Regions from separate parts of the Pseudomonas sp. TS_SC_3 genome, predicted to be linked through region 1. Evidence: predicted binding sites of a transcription regulator. Region 1 holds the regulator's gene; the other holds the start of a gene.
What was found. Region 1 encodes LexA, which represses DNA repair genes until DNA is damaged. Its sites were predicted from a motif close to CTGTNTNNNNANACAG; they were not measured.

Region 2: recN (DNA repair protein RecN) is a predicted target of LexA. The motif match lies at 1,796-1,811, and genes of this name have one in related genera.

The regions. Positions count from the first base shown of each region.
Region 1 is NZ_CM149586.1:844,489-848,419, reverse strand. Features, by position in the region: gene AC0J6G_RS04115 (L,D-transpeptidase family protein) at 1-109, opposite strand, end outside; gene AC0J6G_RS04110 (TetR/AcrR family transcriptional regulator) at 157-864, opposite strand; gene lexA (transcriptional repressor LexA) at 1,137-1,748, shown strand; gene sulA (SOS-induced cell division inhibitor SulA) at 1,832-2,308, shown strand; gene AC0J6G_RS04095 (hypothetical protein) at 2,416-2,649, opposite strand; gene AC0J6G_RS04090 (DUF6586 family protein) at 2,728-3,246, opposite strand; gene topA (type I DNA topoisomerase) at 3,312-3,931, opposite strand, start outside.
Region 2 is NZ_CM149586.1:385,274-389,204, reverse strand. Features, by position in the region: gene dnaK (molecular chaperone DnaK) at 1-1,009, opposite strand, end outside; gene grpE (nucleotide exchange factor GrpE) at 1,110-1,679, opposite strand; gene recN (DNA repair protein RecN) at 1,836-3,509, shown strand; gene fur (ferric iron uptake transcriptional regulator) at 3,571-3,931, opposite strand, start outside.

The DNA of each region.
Region 1 (3,931 bases):
CACCATTGAGCGCGGTGGAAACACTTAAGCGAAGCTGCAGCTGCCCGCTGGCAAAGCCATACAGACACTGATCAGCGAGGGAAATATGCAGGAAATCGAGAGAAACCATGGGCGGCTAGCTTAGCGGATAGCATCCACCAAGCCCACCCACAGCAATCAAACTTTGCTAGGAACAGCCGCTGTCTTAGTGCGCGGTTTGAGCTGGGCGCTGGCCAAGGCCTCGTCAGTCAGCGCCGTTTCGGAGCGCATGCCTGCCGCCAAAAAGGGCACCATCAAGCGCATGACCTGCTCAATCGAGGTGTTCACTCCAAAATCCGTTTCCGACATGGCCCGCAGAGCTTTGATCCCAGACATGCTGAATGCGGCGGCACCCAACATAAAATGTACGCGCCAGAACAGTTCAAGCGGTGGGATACGCGGCACGGCTTCATGCACCAGCTGCATATAGCGGCGAAACACCTTGCCGTACACCTCTTCGAGGTACTTACGCAGGTGACCCTGGCTCTGACTGAAGGCCAAGCCCAACAAACGCATGAAGATTGAAAGGTCGTTACCACTGCGCGGCTTTACGACCAACGCTTGCTCAACCAGCAACTCAAGCAGTTCTTCCAGATTGACCTTGCCATCCGGCTTGGCCTGACGACGGTCAAGCTCACGCTCCAAGCTCACACAAAAAGGCCCGAGAAAACGCGAGAAAACCGCCTGAATCAACGCTTTTTTCGAACCGAAGTGATAGTTCACCGCAGCCAGATTCACTCCGGCCTTACTGGTGATCAAACGCAGAGATGTTTCTGCGAACCCCTTCTCCGCAAAAAGCTGCTCTGCCGCATCAAGAATGCGCTCAACGGTTTCTGACTGGGCCATGGCTTTTTTCATCTAAACAAACACTTGTTTGAAACATACGTTTCAGCCGCCTGCCTTGTCAAGCCGGGCCGACCATCTTGTGGCTAAGCGGTCACGTAATATCCAGCAGGACCGCACACTCATCCTAGCTAGACGCCCAAAGAACACCCCGAGTAACAGTGCACTACACGGACAGTACTGAGGTGGATTGAGCACCGACAAGGTCGCAAAGATTGCCAACCGCCAATCACTGTATATAATCCCAGTCACTGTACAAAAGAACAGAGTCCCTCATGCTCAAACTGACGCCGCGCCAAGCTGAAATCCTAGCCTTCATCAAGCAATGCCTTGAAGACAATGGCTACCCGCCCACACGAGCAGAAATCGCCTTAAAACTGGGTTTTAAATCACCCAACGCAGCGGAAGAACACCTCAAAGCACTGGCCCGTAAAGGCGCAATTGAAATGACTCCGGGGGCCTCACGCGGCATCCGTATCCCAGGCTTTGAACCTAACGCCGAAGATGAAGAAGGCTTGCCGGTAGTGGGGCGCGTTGCCGCTGGCGCCCCGATTCTGGCGCAGCAAAATATCGAAGAAGTCTGCCGCATCAACCCAGAATTCTTCCATCCCAAGGCTGACTACTTGCTGCGCGTGCGCGGCATGAGCATGAAGGACATCGGCATCTTTGATGGCGACCTGCTAGCCGTGCACACCACACGCGAGGTGCGTAACGGCCAAGTGGTAGTGGCACGCATCGATGACGAAGTCACAGTCAAACGCTTCAAGCGCGAAGGCAACAGAGTCTGGCTAATTGCGGAAAATCCGGAATTCTCACCCATTGAGGTCAACTTGGAAGACCAGGATCTGATTATTGAAGGCTTAAGCGTCGGCGTTATTCGACGCTAGCCGGACACAGAAACCCAGGCGAGGCCTTTAAACGCGCCATCGACAGTACAGGTAGCACGCAGCCGCCTGCTCGTGGAGGATCTATGCAGTTTCCACATTCACTGAACCGTACACAGCTACCCTTGTTCGATGCGTTTCTGGCCTCAACTGTGCCGCCATTACTTGCCAAGAGCGACGATGTACCTTGGCAGGATGAGGCAACAGAGGCTTTCAGTGAGCTGTCGCTGCGTGGCGCAGCCGGACACTGCCTGAGCCTGCTTGCGCCAATATTGCGTGACCTCAGCGAAAACCATGACGGGCGCTGGCTAACGTTGATAGCCCCACCATCGAGCATAACTCAACGCTGGCTACGCGAAGCGGGTCTAAACCGTGAACGCATCCTCCTGCTACATCTGCGTGGCGCACAAAGCGCCCTACAGCTCGCGCAACAGGCGTTGTCGCTGGGCCGAAGCCATACGGTGATTAGCTGGTTGCATCCGCTTGAACGGCAAACGCGGCAGCAACTTGAGCAGGCTGCTCGCCAGGGCAAAGCACAGAGCCTAAATATAAGCTTGGGATGATCAAACAAGGTGGCGCACAAGGATTGTGCACACCTCCGACAGCGGTTTGATACCAAGAGAGTCAGGGGCAGATAGAGCGCGCTACGTCAAAGCGAGCCCCTCTGTACTCAGTGCAGAACTCGAGGCCCGTCTTCGTGCTGAAAGTTATTTTCTGCCAACCGACCCGCCATCTGTACACCGACATTGAGCATGGCCTTGGCCACTTCGACATGTTGCCCCTGCAAAAACGCCTTGGCATCAGCAGAGAAGTCCAACACGACTAACGACTCTTCATCTTCTCCACGGCGCAGGGCGATGCGCCCGTCGGGTAACTCGACAATTTCCAGGAATGATGTAGGCATTAACTTGGCTCTCCGTGAAAGTCGCACAGTGTAACAGCCGACCTGAGCTCGCCCTAGCCCACCGATCCAATCAGCGCCTTACCACTCGCTCAGCGTCTCTCGAAAGCGCTGCGCCACGGCTTTCAGCTGTTGACGCCAGGCCTCAAGCGCTTCATGAGCTAACAACTCGACTTCTTCATCAAGGTTAACGGCTGTGATCAAAGGCGTAGCGGGGTCAACCTTAGCTTTCTTGCCAGCCTGTGGTGGCTGAAACAGCTGCGCGTAGGCGTTTAGAAGCTGAGCCACCCAGCTATCGGGCGACTGTGCCAGCTCCACCAACTCGCCCAGCTCTTGGCTCGGAGCCGCCTGTAGCACCGCTTCAGTAAGAAAGCGCTCAACACGCGGCGCGGTGCTATCCGGCAACCGGTAGTAGCCGGCAATTTCATGGCACAGCCCCAACAAGGCGCCGTACAAATGAAACAGCGCAGCCTCGCGCTCAGCCTGGATCAGGGCCAATGCGTTCATGCTCTGGTCCTGTTCGGCTTTGCGCCAGGACTCCAGCGCTAACCCGGCGTAAAAGATTTTCTGGTTGGTGCGGGTATAGAGTTCATTAGCCATACGGCCCCCATTTGCTCGGATAACCCTGCACGCGCCGATCATCGACAGGCGCGTATTCAGCGCAATCAGCTCTTGTCTTCGACCTGCCACTTGCCGCCATCGTAAAACGCACGCCAACCAGTCGGCTTACCTTCAACCTCAGTTTGCACGTACTGCTCTTTGGTCTTGCGGCTGTAGCGGATGACTGCTGGACGACCTTGCGGGTCCTTCGCCGGCGCATCGCAAAGGAAGTGGTACTTGGGATCAATCTCATCGCGATGCGGGATTATTTCCAATACCAGTGGCGCTCGGGTTTCGCGGTTTTTTGGAAACTGACTGGCCGCCAAGAAAAGCCCAGAGGCACCGTCACGCAAGATATACGTGTCGTTAACCTTCTCGCACTTCAGCTCCGGCATTTTCACCGGGTCCATCTTCGGTGGCGCCGCCTCGCCGCTTTTCAGCAGCTTGCGGGTGTTTTTACACTCGCTGTTGGTGCAACCAAAGAACTTGCCAAAGCGACCGGTCTTGAGCTGCATCTGGCTGCCACATTTATCGCAATCCAGGCTTGGGCCTTCATAGCCCTTGATCCGATACTGGCCCTGCTCGACCTCATAACCGGCGCAATCCGGGTTATTACCGCAGATATGCAGCTTGCGTGTTTCATCGAGCAGATAGGCGTCCATTGCCGTCGAGCAGATCGGGCAGC
Region 2 (3,931 bases), 460 kb from region 1:
CGTCGTTGATCGCGCCCACATCGATACCAGCGTCTTTCAACGCAATGCGGCATGGCTCGATGGTGCGCTGCACCAGGTCTTCAACCAGCGATTCCAGCTTGGCACGGGAAATCTTCACATTCAGGTGCTTAGGACCGGTGGCATCTGCAGTGATGTACGGCAGGTTGACGTCGGTCGACTGGCTCGAAGACAGCTCAATCTTGGCCTTCTCAGCCGCTTCTTTCAGGCGCTGCATGGCCAGCGGGTCACCTTTAAGGTTCATGCCGCTTTCTTTCTTGAATTCGTCGACGAGGTAATCGATCAAACGAATATCAAAGTCCTCACCACCGAGGAAGGTGTCACCGTTGGTAGCCAACACTTCGAACTGGTGCTCGCCATCGACTTCAGCGATTTCGATCACCGAGACGTCGAAAGTACCGCCACCCAGGTCATACACGATCACGGTGTGGTCGCCCTTGGCTTTGTCCATGCCATAGGCCAGCGCAGCCGCAGTCGGCTCGTTGATGATGCGCTTAACATCCAGACCGGCGATGCGGCCGGCGTCTTTAGTGGCCTGACGCTGGCTGTCGTTGAAGTAGGCCGGTACGGTGATCACCGCTTCGGTCACTGGCTCGCCGAGGTAGTCTTCGGCGGTCTTCTTCATCTTCTTCAGAATTTCAGCCGAGATTTGTGGCGGTGCCATTTTCTGGCCGTTCACTTCAACCCAAGCGTCACCGTTATCCGCCTTGGCGATTTTGTACGGCACCATCTGAATGTCTTTCTGCACGACGTCTTCTTCGAAGCGACGACCGATCAGACGCTTCACCGCATACAAGGTGTTATGCGGATTGGTCACAGCCTGGCGCTTGGCGGACTGACCCACCAGAATCTCGCCATCGTTAGCGTACGCAATGATCGAGGGCGTGGTACGCGCGCCTTCTGCGTTTTCAATAACTTTAGCTTTACCGTTTTCCAAAATAGAGACGCAGGAGTTGGTTGTTCCCAGGTCGATACCAATAATTCTGCCCATTTTCACTCTCCCGAAATTTTGATAATTCCGTCGCAGACCGTAGTCAACGACGGTAGGTCTTAAACGCTTGACTGTTTAATGGGGGGCTACCCGAAGAATTTCAAGCCTGCTCATCAATTGATGGCGCAGCTTCTGCCGGCGCTTTGCTGACCACCACCATGGCGGGGCGCAATAAACGGCCATTGAGCATGTAGCCCTTCTGGAACACTTTGAGCACGCTATTGGGCTCAGCACTGGTGCTTTCCTGCATCGCCATCGCCTGGTGATGCTCGGGATTAAATGGCGCACCGTGCGGGTCGAGGACTTCCAGCTGGAAGCGCTTAAGGGTGTCGGTGAACAACTTAAGCGTCAGCTCCATGCCCTCACGCACCGGTTTAATGGCCTCATCATCCGGGCTCGACAGCTCAAGGCCGCGCTCCAGACTGTCGACCACCGGCAACAACTCGTTGGCAAACTTCTCCAACGCAAACTTGTGTGCCTTTTCTACATCTTGCTCAGCGCGACGACGCACATTCTGCAAATCGGCCGCCATGCGCAGCGACTGATCCTGCGCAGTGGCCAGCTGCTCTTCCAGCGCTTGCACGCGGGCAACTAGATCATCACCTGCAGCAGCCTCGGCAGCTGTTTGTAGATCAGGGTTCTGCGTATCCAAGGTCTGTTCGTCAGCCATGCGATTCTCCTTTTAAAAATTCGACGCGAGGCTTACCTCGCATACCTGACCTCTATATGGGGCTAAAAATTATGCTTTCAAGGACGCGTGATGGATTGTCAGCCCACAAAAAAACACTGTATAAATAACCAGACATTAACTTGCGAGGCCCCCGCTATGCTGGCGCACCTGTCTGTACACAACTACGCCATCGTTGAACACTTGGATCTAGAGCTGGACGCTGGCATGAGCGTAATCAGCGGCGAAACCGGGGCCGGCAAGTCAATCATGCTCGACGCCCTCGGCCTGACCCTGGGTGATCGTGCTGACAGCGGCGTGGTGCGCCCTGGCGCGGACAAGGCGGATATCCTCGCCAGCTTCGATTTACACGACATCCCCGAAGCCCGCGCTTGGCTGGCCGAGCGCGACCTAGACAACGACGGCCCGTGCATTCTACGCCGCGTGATCACCGCCGAAGGCCGCTCGCGTGGCTATATCAATGGCTCACCCTGCCCACAAAGCGACCTCAAGGCGCTCGGTGAACTGCTGATCGACATCCACAGCCAGCACGAACACCAGTCACTGCTCAAACCCGATACCCATCGCCGCCTACTTGACGAATATGCCGGCAGCCAGGATTTGGCGCGCCAGGTGCAACTCGCCGCCCAACGCTGGAAGCAGACCAAGACTGAACTGGAACGGATCTCCAACCTTGGTGACGAGCAGCGCGCCCGCCATCAATTACTCAGTTACCAGCTGGAAGAACTCGACAACCTGGCCCTGGGTGAGAGTGAACTTGAGCAACTGGAACAGGAACATAAAAATCTGACCAACGCCGAAAGCCTGCTCAGCGCCTGCCGCCTGGTCATTGAACAATGCAGTGAAAATGATGCCGGTAACGTGCTGTCAGCCCTCACCAATAGCCTTAACCGCCTCAGCGGCTTTCAGGGCAAACCCGACGCCCTGAGCGAAGCGACGAACCTGCTGGCCAGCGCACAAATCCAAGTCGAAGAAGCCGTCGGTGAACTGAATCGTTTTCTCGATCACTTCGATGCAGACCCCGAGCGCTTGCAGCAAATGGAAGAGCGCCTGGATGCGATCTACACCCTGGCGCGTAAGCACCGCATTCACCCCAGCGAACTGGGTGCCATGCAGCAAAAACTGTTTGAGGAGCTGGAAGGCCTGAATGCTGACGACCAAGCGGCTGAGCGCCTGAGCGAGGAGATGACGGCCTTCGCCCGGCACTATCAGGAAAAAGCAGCGCAACTCAGCACCCTGCGCAACAAAGCCGCCAGCCAACTAGCCAGCGCGGTCGAGCAGGAAATGCAAACCCTCGGCATGCCTGGCGGGCGCTTTAATATCAAGCTGACCGCCAACAGCAACAGCGAGCCGCACCCCAATGGCTTGGAACAGTTGGAGTTTCTGGTCAGCGCCAACCCTGGCCAGCCGTTGAAGGCCCTGGCCAAAGTTGCTTCAGGCGGTGAGCTGTCGCGCATCAGCTTGGCGATCCAGGTCATCACCGCGCAAACCTCACGCGTGCCCACCCTGGTATTCGATGAAGTTGACGTTGGCATCGGCGGCCCCACTGCCGAAGTGGTCGGGCAGTTACTGCGCCGCCTCGGTGAACGCGGCCAGGTATTGACCGTCACCCACCTGCCGCAAGTCGCGGCGCAGGGGCATCAGCACCTGTTCGTGCACAAAGTGCGCGAAAGCGACGCTACACGTACCGCCGTGAGCAAACTAAGCGCCTTACAGCGCGTCGAGGAAATCGCGCGCATGCTCGGTGGCGTCGATTTAACTGAAGAATCCCTGGCCCACGCCCGCCAGATGGTGAGCAGCGCCCAGGCCTGATTATGCGGGCCGTAAAAAGCACAAAGGCGACCCTTGGGGCGCCTTTGTTAGACTGCATCAATCAGGTTTTCTTGCGCACGTAGAGCACAAGATTGTGATCAACCAGCTCGAAGCCATGCTCTTTGACGATTTCTTTCTGGCGCTTTTCGATCTCGGCATCGAAGAACTCAATCACCTCACCGGAATCGACACACACCATGTGGTCGTGATGGCCATTGTCCGCCAACTCGAAGACCGCATGACCGCCATCGAAATTGTGACGAACCACCAAACCCGCCGCTTCAAACTGGGTCAGTACGCGGTAGACAGTGGCCAGGCCAACATCATCGCCAGACTCCATCAATGCCTTGTAAACATCCTCGGCACTCATGTGACGCTGACCGGCAGAGTCGAGCATTTGCAGTATCTTGACCCGTGGCAGG